Regions from separate parts of the Clostridioides sp. ES-S-0108-01 genome, predicted to be linked through region 2. Evidence: riboswitches for the same ligand, from Rfam matches in the RefSeq annotation. Region 2 holds a riboswitch; each other region holds the start of a gene.
The links. Region 2 has a riboswitch for thiamine pyrophosphate ahead of thiD (bifunctional hydroxymethylpyrimidine kinase/phosphomethylpyrimidine kinase). Riboswitches for the same ligand answer to the same signal wherever they lie in the genome.
Positions count from the first base shown of each region.

Region 1: it holds a riboswitch for thiamine pyrophosphate, as region 2 does, so the genes downstream of both, thiC (phosphomethylpyrimidine synthase ThiC) here and thiD (bifunctional hydroxymethylpyrimidine kinase/phosphomethylpyrimidine kinase) in region 2, are expected to answer to the same signal.
Region 3: it holds a riboswitch for thiamine pyrophosphate, as region 2 does, so the genes downstream of both, IR152_RS18035 (MTH1187 family thiamine-binding protein) here and thiD (bifunctional hydroxymethylpyrimidine kinase/phosphomethylpyrimidine kinase) in region 2, are expected to answer to the same signal.

Region 1 is NZ_JADGMN010000003.1:71,096-75,391, reverse strand. It holds gene IR152_RS04165 (thiazole synthase) at 1-3, opposite strand, end outside; gene thiF (thiamine biosynthesis protein ThiF) at 66-869, opposite strand; gene thiS (sulfur carrier protein ThiS) at 862-1,056, opposite strand; gene thiC (phosphomethylpyrimidine synthase ThiC) at 1,110-2,411, opposite strand; TPP riboswitch at 2,553-2,664, opposite strand; gene recQ (DNA helicase RecQ) at 2,753-4,296, opposite strand, start outside.
Region 2 is NZ_JADGMN010000015.1:14,776-19,071, reverse strand. It holds gene epsC (serine O-acetyltransferase EpsC) at 1-175, shown strand, start outside; gene IR152_RS13755 (ferredoxin) at 336-524, shown strand; gene IR152_RS13750 (methionyl aminopeptidase) at 578-1,447, opposite strand; gene IR152_RS13745 (GIY-YIG nuclease family protein) at 1,782-2,093, shown strand; TPP riboswitch at 2,185-2,277, shown strand; gene thiD (bifunctional hydroxymethylpyrimidine kinase/phosphomethylpyrimidine kinase) at 2,378-3,172, shown strand; gene thiM (hydroxyethylthiazole kinase) at 3,196-3,987, shown strand; gene thiE (thiamine phosphate synthase) at 4,008-4,296, shown strand, end outside.
Region 3 is NZ_JADGMN010000029.1:29,114-33,409, forward strand. It holds gene IR152_RS18025 (ABC transporter substrate-binding protein) at 1-820, opposite strand, end outside; gene IR152_RS18030 (ABC transporter permease) at 842-1,612, opposite strand; gene IR152_RS18035 (MTH1187 family thiamine-binding protein) at 1,587-1,877, opposite strand; TPP riboswitch at 2,007-2,107, opposite strand; cyclic di-GMP riboswitch class I at 2,567-2,656, shown strand; gene IR152_RS18040 (hypothetical protein) at 2,709-2,885, shown strand; gene IR152_RS18045 (NUDIX hydrolase) at 3,362-3,973, shown strand; gene IR152_RS18050 (DUF3784 domain-containing protein) at 4,288-4,296, shown strand, end outside.

The DNA.
Region 1 (4,296 bases), on a different contig from region 2:
CATATTATTTCCCTCCATGTTCAATTTTTTTAATATTCAATCTTTTTTGTATCTAATTTTAATATTTACATATCTATAAGTATTTGTGTTGCCAAATTTGCCATGTGATTTGCACAGATAGCAACTCTTGGAGCCATAAGCCCTTCACCAAATTTAGCTTCATTTACAAAATCCCCACATATATAAAACCTGTCTTTTAGCTTCTTAGTAGTTATTATATTTGAATCATAATAACCTGCCATACCTGATGATGCTATTAGGTATTTATCTTTTAAATTTATTAATACATAGTTACATACCTGTGCCTTACATGAAGCATCATCAAAAGCTTCAATTATTAAGTCTGAATCTTTAATAGTGTCCATATTATGCTTGTTTAAAAAAATATCCCGTTTATTTAATTTTATAAAAGGATTTATTTTTTTTATATTTCCTATCATGGCATCAGTTTTTAGTTTTCCTATATCATCTATAAAATACTGCTGTCTATTCAAGTTAGATGGTTCTACAACATCATAATCTATAAGTAAAAGTTCTCCTACTCCAATTCTAGCTAAAGAGATAGCTATATTGGAACCAAGTCCCCCCAATCCTAATATAGCAACCTTCCCTTTTTTTAGCTTATTATGTATATTTGGAGTATGTCTAGCAATCAACAAGCTTTCCAACTCATCAAGCGACGGCTTAACTCCCTTTTGTATAAGTGTTAATTTATCATTTTCACAAAGGCGGATATCCGTTTTAATTGGATATCCATTTAACACTAATACATCACATTTATTATTATAACTATCTCTGACTTTATAAGCAGTTGTATTTTCCTCAACATCTGTTAATAACTCATTTACAAATATTTTTATTTTAACCACCTCCAATAAAGCTAATAAGTTCTACAATATCCTCATCTTTTAATATATATGTATTGTAGTTAGATTCTTCAATTATCTCTAGATTTACTTCAACTACAACTCTATCACTCTTTAAATTGTATTTATTTAATAAATCTATAACAGTCAAATCTTCTTCAAATTCAATTTCCTTCCCATTAACCTTCACTAAATCACCTCCTCTTTTCACCTTCTTATTATTCCAGTCATATTAGCCAAAAATTATATTAGATTAAGTTCCTCATTGTTTAATATTTTCTTAACCGTTCTCATTGAGCACATTTTTCCACACATAGTACAACTATCTTCATGAGTAGGAGTTGATTCATCTCTGTATCTCTTAGCCTTTTCAGGGTCTATTGCAAGCCTAAACATCTCACACCAGTCTAAATCAGCTCTAGCTTTACTCATCTTATTATCCCATTCACGAGCACCTTTAACATTTTTAGCTATATCCCCTGCATGAGCAGCTATTTTTGCAGCTATTATGCCTTCTTTCATATCATCTAAATTAGGTAGTCTTAAATGTTCTGCTGGAGTTACATAACATAAAAAATCTACTCCTTTAGCACATGCTAAAGCCCCTCCTATTGCACTTGTTATGTGGTCATAACCTGGTGCTATATCTGTAACCAATGGTCCAAGAACATAAAAAGGTGCTCCATGGCACAATCTCTTTTCTAATACTACATTTGCTTCTATTTCATCAATAGCCATATGACCAGGGCCTTCTATCATTACCTGTACATTTCTTTCCCATGCTCTTTTAGTAAGTTCACCTAATACTACAAGTTCTTGAATTTGAACACCATCAGTAGAATCTTTTATACAACCTGGTCTACAAGCATCTCCTAGACTCAATGTAACATCATATTCCTCACATATATCCAGTATTTTATCAAAATTAGTATAAATAGGATTTTCCTTATTATTTAATTCCATCCATGCAAATAATAAAGAACCTCCACGAGATACTATATGAGTTAATCTTTCATGATTTTTTATTTTTTGGCAAACACTTCTTGTAAGACCTGCATGTATAGTAATAAAGTCCACTCCATCAATAGCATGTTGTCTTATTACATTTAAAAATTCTTCTTCTGTTATATCTTTTAATTCTTTTTCCAAATATCCCACTGCATCATACATAGGTACTGAACCTATCATTGCAGGTGACATTTCAACCACCTTTTCTCTAAATTCTCTAGTTTTACCATAATTACTTAAATCCATTATAGCTTCAGCTTTCATGTCTATTGCTACTCTAACTTTTTCAAGTTCTTTTTCTATATCCTTACAATCTCTTGAAATTCCTAGATTTACATTTATTTTTGTTCTTAAATTCTTACCTACACCTTCTGCACTTAAAGATTTGTGATTTTTATTAGCTGGTATAACAACTTGTCCATTTGCTATTAATTCCCTTAATTCGTTTACATCTATCTGTTCTTTTTGAGAAACGATTTCCATTTCTTTAGTTATTATGCCTTTTCTAGCAGCATCCATTTGTGTTGTATAATTCATATTACAATCCTCCAAGATTAAAGTTATAATTTTTGAAAATAAAAAAAGTGCTTCTCCTTGTTTGGAAAGCACTCTTATAATCATATATACATTTAGACAAATTTCCCCTAATATTGAATAATTTATCTATTTATATAACAAAATTATATTAAAAAGCTTCCCTTCGCAAGCATTATCTTGATCAGGTTATTAGGGTTTGTAAGTTACGGCTTTATCTCTCAGCTAGCCAATTCTAGCGCCCCTAGCTCTAATTTTTCATTATTTTTACAAATTCAGTATAACACAGCAAAAATATTAGTTCAACACAATAATACAAATTTTATTTTTTATTATATTAAAAATTATTCTGCTATAATATTATTTTTTAAGCTTTCAAGATAAGAGTCGAGTATCACAGCCCTTATGTTTTCATACTTTATTGAATCTGGAAGTTTTCTTTTTATGTTATTTAAATTATCATAGCCTACTTTTTCGCAAACTTCTAAAATCATTTTCTTTTTATCTTCATTATAAAAATTTTCTAACCCTAATTCAAATGATATGCTATTCCCATCCTTTACATAATCATGCACATATCCAATAATGGTTGATAATGAAACTTCTATTTCTTGACTGATACTTCGTATATCTTTTCCTTGATTCAGTAAATCTAATGCTATTTCATTATTTTTTCTACTTTCTCCATCTAGTATCAACTTCCTTTTACTCTTTTTCTCCCAAATAACATTAATATCATTTTCTTTCACATATTCTTTGACTACATCCAAAATACTAGCTCCATACTTTTCAAATTTTACACCACCTATTCCAGAAATATCTTTTAATTGTTCTTCATTAAGTGGATATCTTCCACTTATTTCTTTTAAAGCCTTATTGGCTAAAACCATATATGGAGGCAATTTTTCCTTTGTTGCATACTCTTCTCTAATAACCAACAGTTTTTCATATAGAGCTTTATCTGTATTGACCTCAAGGAAGTCACTATTAACGCTCTTCAAATCGACATTTTTTTCATTCATTTTTTTATTTATATTATTTTTTTCGACATATTCTTTAATTACTGTTTCAAAATCTCTACCATATTTTTGATATTTAATTTCTCCTACTCCAGAAATATTTAACATTTCTTCTTTATTAACTGGATAACTAATAGACATAGCTCTAAGTGTACCATCTCCAAATACCATATATGGAGCTATCCTTTCTTCACTTGCAATTGAGTGTCTAAGTTCTCTTAAAGCACTATACAACTCATCTTCTATTTCTAATGATTTTGTCATCACAATCTCTTTAAATTCTACTTTCACTTGTCCTTTTAAAACTTTCATAGACATCTCATTCAATCTTATAGTTGGAAAACTCCCTCTATTTCCATTACCTAGAGTCTCAACTAAATCTAAAAAACCATGAGAAACCAATGTGTTTATAAAATTCTTTAAGTCTTCGCTTGAATAGTCTCTCATAATGTTATATGTAGATAAAGTATTTAATCCAAGCTGTAAAATCTTTTTATTCTTAGAACCTCTAAGTACATCTACAATAGTAGTGACACCATAACTTCTTTTCATTCTAGCTACACATGAAATGACTTTTTGAGCATCCACAGTTTTATCTACTATTTCACCCTCTACTAAACAATTACTACAATTATTACAATTGTCTATATAATTTTCTCCAAAGTAATTTAATATTGCCTTTCTATAGCATGAATTACTGTAAACTAAGTCAATCATATATTGAAGCTTCTTATGTTGAAATAATTTTCTTTCAGGATTTTCAACTCCAATATCAATTAAATATTTTTGTATATGTACATCTCCTGGAGAAAATAAAAGCACACACTCACTTTTTTCTCCGTCCCTACCAGCTCTACCTATTTCTTGGT
Region 2 (4,296 bases):
TTCAAATTCAAAAATTGGTGCAAATTCGGTTGTTGTTAAGGATGTACCTAATGATGCAACAGTTGTTGGTATACCAGCAAAGATAGTAAAAATAAGAAACCTAGAACCTGTAAAAAAGAATAAAAAAGAAGTAGCCTATGAGCATTATGAATTAGACAATGTATATTATATATAGCTTTGCTATAACTATAAAATAAACTTTATAAAAATTATTTTTAAAAGGTATTTTTTTCAAATTTGAGGGCATAATAAAAAAGAACTGAATGTTAAAGTTTTGGTTCATCAATCTTTGATAAACAAGATTTTAAATTTGTAACGTCTAGGAGGATTTTATTATGAAAGCAAATGTTAATCAAGATACTTGCATAGGTTGTGGATTATGTCCATCAATATGTCCAGAAGTATTTGATATGAAGGATGATGGGAAATCACATGTTATAGTTGACGAAGTACCAAGTGATGCTGAAGAATCAGCAGCAGAAGCTAGAGAAAGCTGTCCAGTTGATGCAATAGATGTGCATTAATAAAACAAATGCCTATAAAAATTGAAGATTCAATTTTTATAGGCATTTGTTTTTTATTCAGTCAATATTTCAACACTTGTTTCTGTAACTAAAACCATACACTCCCATTGAGCAGATAATTTACCATCTCTTGTATAGATAGTCCAATTATTTTCTTCATCAATAAAAATTTCGTGAGTTCCTTCATTTACCATGGGTTCTATTGTGAATATCATTCCAGGAACCAATAACATCTCAGTTCCTTTTTTAGATACGTAACTTACAAAAGGGTCTTCATGAAAGCTTAAGCCAACTCCATGCCCACCAATTTCTCTAACAACAGAGTAGCCATTTTTTTTTGCATAAGAGTTAATAGCATCACCTATATCGCCTAAGAACCCCCATGGTTTAGCAGTCTCAAGACCTTTTTGAACACATTCTTTGGTAACTTGAACTAGTTTTTTTGCATTTTCATTAACATTACCTAACATAAACATTCTTGAAGCATCTGAATAGTATCCATTAAAAATAGTAGAAATATCTACATTTATAATGTCTCCATCTTTTAAGATAATGTCCTTACTAGGAATACCATGACACACTTCATTGTTTATTGATGTACATACACTCTTAGGAAATCCATTGTAGTCCAGTGGAGCAGGAATAGCTCCATTTTGTACTGTAAAGTCATGAACCAATTTATTTATATCTTCTGTAGACATTCCAATTTCAATTTTATCTGAAATATAATCTAAAATCTTTGTATTTATTACTGCACTCTTTTTTATTTCTTCAATTTGTTTTGGATTTTTAATAATATCATGAGTTGGTACAATATGACCTAGCTTTGCAAATGAATCTATTTTATTATCCATATCCATATGGCATTTTTTATATTTTTTAGTACTTCCACACCAACAACTATCATTTCTATTCAATTTCATAGCTCTTCATCCTTTTTCTATTATTTATTTAAATTATGGTTTACATAAACTATTTTAAAATATAGCCATTATGAATATTATAACATAAATAATAAGAAATATTTTAATGATAGTATTTTATTAAAAATATAAATTGTCATCTTACCATCATTTATGAAGAGGGTATAGTTAAGTTATTATTATGTCCAAAATTTAGTATTAGACCTATGTGAAGTATGTTTTATACATATATATTAGAATTACTGTTAAGAATAAATATTATGTAAAATCAACAGCATTCTTATCAATTTTATAATATAATATTCATATATTTAACTTAAGGATGTGATTTAAGATGTATTTTACATATATTATAAGATGTAAAGATGATTCTCTATATACTGGATATACTAGTGATATAGTTAGAAGAATGAATGAACATAAGTCGGGAATTAATTCAAAGTATACAAGAGCGAAAGGATTTAAAAAACTAGAAATTTATTTTGCAACCAATACAAAAAGTAATGCAATGAAACTGGAATGTTATATAAAAAAATTAACTAGAAATAAAAAATTGTCTATAATAAAAAATCCAGATGTACTTATAGATTTAATTGACAATAAATATGATTATGTTATTGGAAAAGAACTAGAAGCGTTAGCATAAATCTCTATTGTAGCTTTATAGTGAGTGTATATTGTGTAAAAACTTGACAATAAATACTATTGTAATATAATGAAGTTATAAATATATAAATTAAAATAGCTAGGGGAGCCAAGAGCTGAGAGGAATACCGACCCTTACACCTGATCTGGATAATACCAGCGTAGGAAAGCTTAGTATAAAACTTAAGTATGTATTATTTATGATATATGCGACTTCTAAGCTATACCTATTGTAGGTATGGCTTTTTTAATTAGATTATTTAAATTAAACTTTAGGAGGAAATAATGAGCAATTATAAGATACCAACGCTTACGATAGCTGGGTCAGATTCATCTGGAGGAGCTGGAATTCAGGCAGATTTGAAAACTTTTAGTGCAATTGGAACTTATGGCATGAGTGTAATAACAGCCATAACAGCACAAAATACTCAAGGAGTTTTTGCTGTAGAAGATTTAAGTAAGGAAATAATAAAAAAACAGATAGAGGCAGTATTTGAAGATATACCTCCAAAAGCTGTAAAAATAGGAATGGTTTCAAGCCCTGAAATTATACTTGAAATAGTTGAGAATCTAAAGAGATACAGTCCAAAATATTTGGTAGTAGACCCAGTGATGATATCTAAAAGTGGATATTATCTATTAAAGCCAGAGGCAAAAGAAAACTTAATTAAACATTTGATACCACTTGCATACATAATTACACCAAATATACCAGAGGCAGAAGAAATTACAGGAATAAAAATACATAATGTAGATGATATGAATAGAGTAGGAAAAGAAATACTACAGCTTGGACCTAAATTTGTACTTATGAAAGGAGGTCATTTAGATGGAGAAGCAGTGGATATTTTAGTTGGTAAAAATATATTTAAAGTTTATAGAAGCGAAAGAATTGATAAAAAAAATACACATGGAACAGGATGTACATTATCTTCTGCAATAACATCTTATTTAGCATTAGGATATGAAATGACAGAAGCAGTAAATTTAAGTAAAATCTATATAACAGAAGCAATAAAAAGAAGTTTTGATATAGGGCATGGAGTAGGGCCAGTACATCATTTTTATAAATTTGAATAATAAAAAATTGTTGGAGGTAGAATATGTATAATTTAATTAAGGACGTAAAAGAATTAAATCCATTGGTAATTCATTATACTAATAATGTAACTATAAATGATTGTGCTAATGTAACTTTAGCTATAGGAGCAAGTCCTCTTATGAGTTTTTCATATGAGGAAGTAGAAGAAATGGTAAGTATAGCAAACTCTGTAGTAATAAATATAGGAACTATGAATTCAAATATGTTAGATTTATTTTTATTAGCAGGAAAAGCAGCTAATAAGTACAATAAACCTGTTATATTAGACCCAGTTGGAGTATTTGCAAGCAATGCTAGGGCAGAACTTACAAGTAGACTTTTAAATGAAGTCAAATTTAATGTTGTTAAGGGGAATATGGCAGAAATAAAGTTTATAGGTGGTTTTGATGTAAGGGGGAAAGGTGTAGATTCATTTGATGAAGAAGAAGATTCTACTGATATAATAAGAAAGGTTTCTGAAAAGCTTGAATGTATAGTCGTAGCAACTGGGAAAACAGACATAATAACTAATGGTAAAAGTACATATAAAATAAACAATGGAACTAATAAATTAAAAGGAATTACAGGGACTGGATGTATGACTGCTAGCTTGATTGCAAGTTTTATGGCTGTTACTGATAATATATTAGAAGCAGCAACAATGGGTGTTCTTACAATGTCTTTAAGTGGAGAATTGGCTAATTTAAATAATCCACCAATAGGGACATTTAAAGAAAATCTTATGAACGCTGTTTATCAAATGGACATAGATACTTTAAGTAAAAATTCTAGTATTGAATTTTTAAATGAATAAAGTGTAAGGGGAGGTTTAAAATGATAGATAAAGAATATTTAAAAAAATACTTAAAGTTGTACTTAGTAACTGACTCTGAAATGCTTGAAGGGAGAGATTTTTGCAAATGTATTGAAGATGCAATAGCTTCTGGAATAACAACTGTACAACTTAGAGAAAAAAATACTTCTGGAAGAGAGTTTTTAAGAAAAGCTATGGAGCTTAGAGAAATAACTAAAAGATATGGAGTTAAATTTATAGTAAATGATAGAGTGGATATAGCACTTATCTGTGATGCAGATGGAGTGCATGTAGGTCAAAGTGATATTG
Region 3 (4,296 bases), on a different contig from region 2:
GTGCATGTTTTACTAAAATTTTTACTGCTTCTTCTGGATTTTTTATTGCATATTCATAACCTTTTGTTGTAGCTTTTAAAAACTTTTTAGCAAGCTCTGGATTATCCTTAAGCACAGTTTCATTAGAAATTATAAGAGGTGTATAATAATCTAATCTCTCATCTAAATCTTTTACTGGTATAAAGTTTAAGTCATATCCAATTAAATCAGCCTTAACTGCATCCCAGCCTTCGAATATCCATGCAAAATCTACAGTTTTCATAGCTGCAAAGAAATCATCTTGACCAGTATTGACTATTTTTAACTTATTAAAATCAGCTCCATTTTTCTTCATAACTGCTTTAAAAACAGCTTCTTCTGATGGAGAACCCCAACCACCATAAGTTTTTCCTTCAAAATCCTTAGCTGTAGTGATATTTTTTTCTTTTGGTGATGCAAATCCAGAAGTATTATGCTGTATAACAGTTGCTACAGCTTTTATTGGAAGAGGGTCTTCACTAGTCTTTGCATAAGTAACTTGTTCTTGATAGCTTATACCAAAGTCAGCTTTCCCTGTTGCTACTAAAGTCTCAGCTCCACTTTCGGGTGGTTGTACTATTTCAACATCTAGACCTTCTTCTTTGTAATAACCTTTATCAAGTGCTACAAATAATCCAGTATGGTTTGTATTTGGTGTCCAATCAAGTACCATAGTTACTTTTTTAGAAGAAGTATCTTTATCATTACTTTTGTCTTTATTATTATTTGAAGAACATCCAGTTATTGTTGCCAATGTAAAAGCACTTACTAAACCTAATATTCCTAATTTTTTAAAATTCATAATTGCCTCCCTCAAATACTTTTAATCTGTTAATCTATACCTTATAACAACCTTTTTTACAGCCTGTACAATTCCTACAAATATTAAACTAAATATAACTACTAATATAGTAGATGCAAATACTTTATCAAGTGCATATGCGCTTTTTGACCTAAGCATATAAACGCCAAGACCTTTCGTTCCACCTAGCCATTCTGCAACAGTTGCTGCCATTACAGCATAAGTAGCAGATATTTTAAGCCCAGAAAAAAATTTATCCATTGCCATAGGAAATTTAAGGTGAATGAATGTATTAAATTTATTTGAATTCATAGTCTTAAATAAATTTAAATAATCTTTATCAATATTCTCAATACCATCTACAAAACTTATTAATATAGGAAAAAAACAAGTAAGCATTACCATCAATACTTTTGGCATTGTTCCAAATCCAAACCATATCATAAAAAGTGGTGCTATAATTATTGTAGGTATCATCTGCGTAACCAACATAATAGGATAAAGACATTTTTTTATTATTGATACAAAATCCATCAATATTCCAATTACCAAGGATATTATAATTGCGACTATAAAACCAAGTATTGCTTCTCCTATAGTAACCACAGCATGCATGGATAAATTTTGATAATCTTTAAAAAACACATTAATTATATCTACTGGTGTGGGTAGTATATACTGAGGAACTTCTAAAACTCCTACCATAGATTGCCAAAGAATAAGTATAAACAAAAATGTTGCTATTGGATATATACTATCTTTGACTTTATCTATGATTTCTAAGTTTTTCATCTATAGTCAGACCTCCAGCTTTTTCATCTACTCTAGCTACTGTTATGACTCTTTCACATCCAAGGTTAAAAGGGATTTTATGTACCTTTTTTAATAACTCAAAAACTTCATCAAAATCACCTTCAACAGTAGTGCTCATTGCCCCTATCTCGCATTTAAGACCACTCTTTTCAATTTCAGCAATACAAGCATCTACTACTTTATACATTTCTTCTTCGCCTTTATAAGGTCTTAGTGGCATTACTGCTATGTCTGCGATTATCATTTAAATCACTCCTTTTAAAATAATTAATACCTACTAGGTATATTTTATTATTTATATTAAAATTTTACTACTAAAAACACAATATATCTAAATAAAATAAAAGTCTTATCCAAAATAGGATAAGACTTATTTTTATCTTTACTAGTCTCCCTACACTGGCATTATCCAAACAGGTTCAAAGGGTCGAGATAAAATCTCCTCTCAGCATATTAGCTCCCCAAATATATTATATCTTTTCTACTTGATTATACTACACTTATCATATTTTAACAAATTTTTTATTCATATTAGATATTTTATCCATTTGAAAATATCTAATGCAAAATGACACTTTTTCATGAAAATCTAATTCTATTCATATATACTTCTTGCAAATTATTAAAATTTAATTAAATTTTAATAATTTTCCATAGAGATAAAATTTTATAGTGAATTTTTTCATTTCATTATAACCATACCAAATTTATAGAAGATGAAGATATTTATCTTTGTTAAATTTTACTTTATTAGACTATCTTAACTTAAATTAATAATAAAGGTCTCTTATTCTAATTTATATATAAATTATATAATATAATTATTTTACCTAATTTATTTTTAAGAAATAAAATATTTTTTAAATTTTTAAATTTTTTAATATGTAACTTGAAAAATGAAACGTTTTCCTATATCATTGTAATTGTAGAATAAAACTAAATAGGCAAAACTAGAGAAATTTAGTGACGCAAAGCTATAGGGACTAAGACTTACAAAATGAGTTATGTCAGCCAGTTGCCAAAAAGATATTTTCTTTTTGTTTTTATGAAAGTTTTTTAGGGGGATAAATGATATATGTTTATAGATAAAATGGATAAATGTACACATATACTAACTGCATATATATGCAGTTCATACGATTACTGCAATTTTATAGACACACAATTAAATGATTTTATACTAGAATACGGAGAGAATGTAGTAGAATCTTGTTTGCATCAAGTAATGGTATTGGTAAGCAGATATAATTAAAGAAATTTTATTTTCTAGAAAATCCTTTTTAGTTTTATCTACGTTTTATAATGCATAAATAAACAATTAAAGTAATCTTTATTGTCTACTTTTTATGAAATAAACAGTTTAGTTTATCTCATATACTATTTACACCAATTATACAATTCTAATAATATAGATTCTAATGATTTCCACGTTTAGTAGATGAATATTCAATTCTTGGAGACCTGCTATTGGTACTTTAGAAGAACCTGTTACAGCAAATGCCAATGGACTTTTAGGAACATATCTTGTACAAACGTAATACCTATACCTTACAGAGAACTTATATACAATTAAATTAATTTTTTATCATTTGTTAATATATATTTATCATTATATTATATAATAATATAGATAGTTACTATATCTTAAATTAGATAAATCATAATTATATATATTATTGTTAAAACTCAATTATGCAATTTTTAATAATATTATTTCAGGAGGAAAAAATGATAAACGATATTAAAAATAAGTTCAAAGATTACAAGCCATATATAAACGGATATAAAAATATGAAAAGGGCATCTGTTTTAGTTCCAATAGTAGAGATAAATAACATACATCATATATTATTTGAAGTTCGCTCAAAAAATTTAAAACATCAACCTAACGAGATTTCTTTTCCAGGAGGTAAAATAGAATCAAACGAAACTCCATATGATGCTGCTATCAGAGAAACTTGTGAAGAACTAGGTACTTTTAATGACAATATAGAAATCATATCTAGTCTAGACCTACTTATAACACCTGTAAAATTTATTATACATCCGTATTTAGGATATATAAAAAACATTAATAATTTAAATATAAATAAAGATGAAGTTGACCATACTTTTTTGGTGCCTATAAAATATCTTTTAGAAAATCCTCCAAATACTTATAATAATACTGTAAAAGTTTTTCCTGATGAAAATCTACCTTATGGTTCAATCCCAAACCAAAAAGATTATAAATTTGAAAGTGGAAGTTACCCTATTCTATTCTATAAATATAAAGATTATGTAATATGGGGTATGACAGCAAAAATACTAGAAAACTTTTTAAATTTCTTATCAGAATAATACTTGTAAGTAAACATTCAAATTTTTAAATAACAAGTTTTTAAAATTTTCTAATTTTAAAATGTAATAATTCTAAAAAATACAAGAAATTATGTTTCATATTTTTTTATTTGATTATTGTTCAGTTATTATTACATAATTACCAATACAATTTCAAGGTAAATACTAAGTATTATTATCACACTATAGATAAATTATAGCATAATAATATATCTAATAAAGTTAAGATATGAAATAAATGATTTTAATGTATGTTTATGGTAAAATACAATAAGTTAGTAAACTATAAGTCAAAATATATGGAGGTGCTTATAATGTTTGCA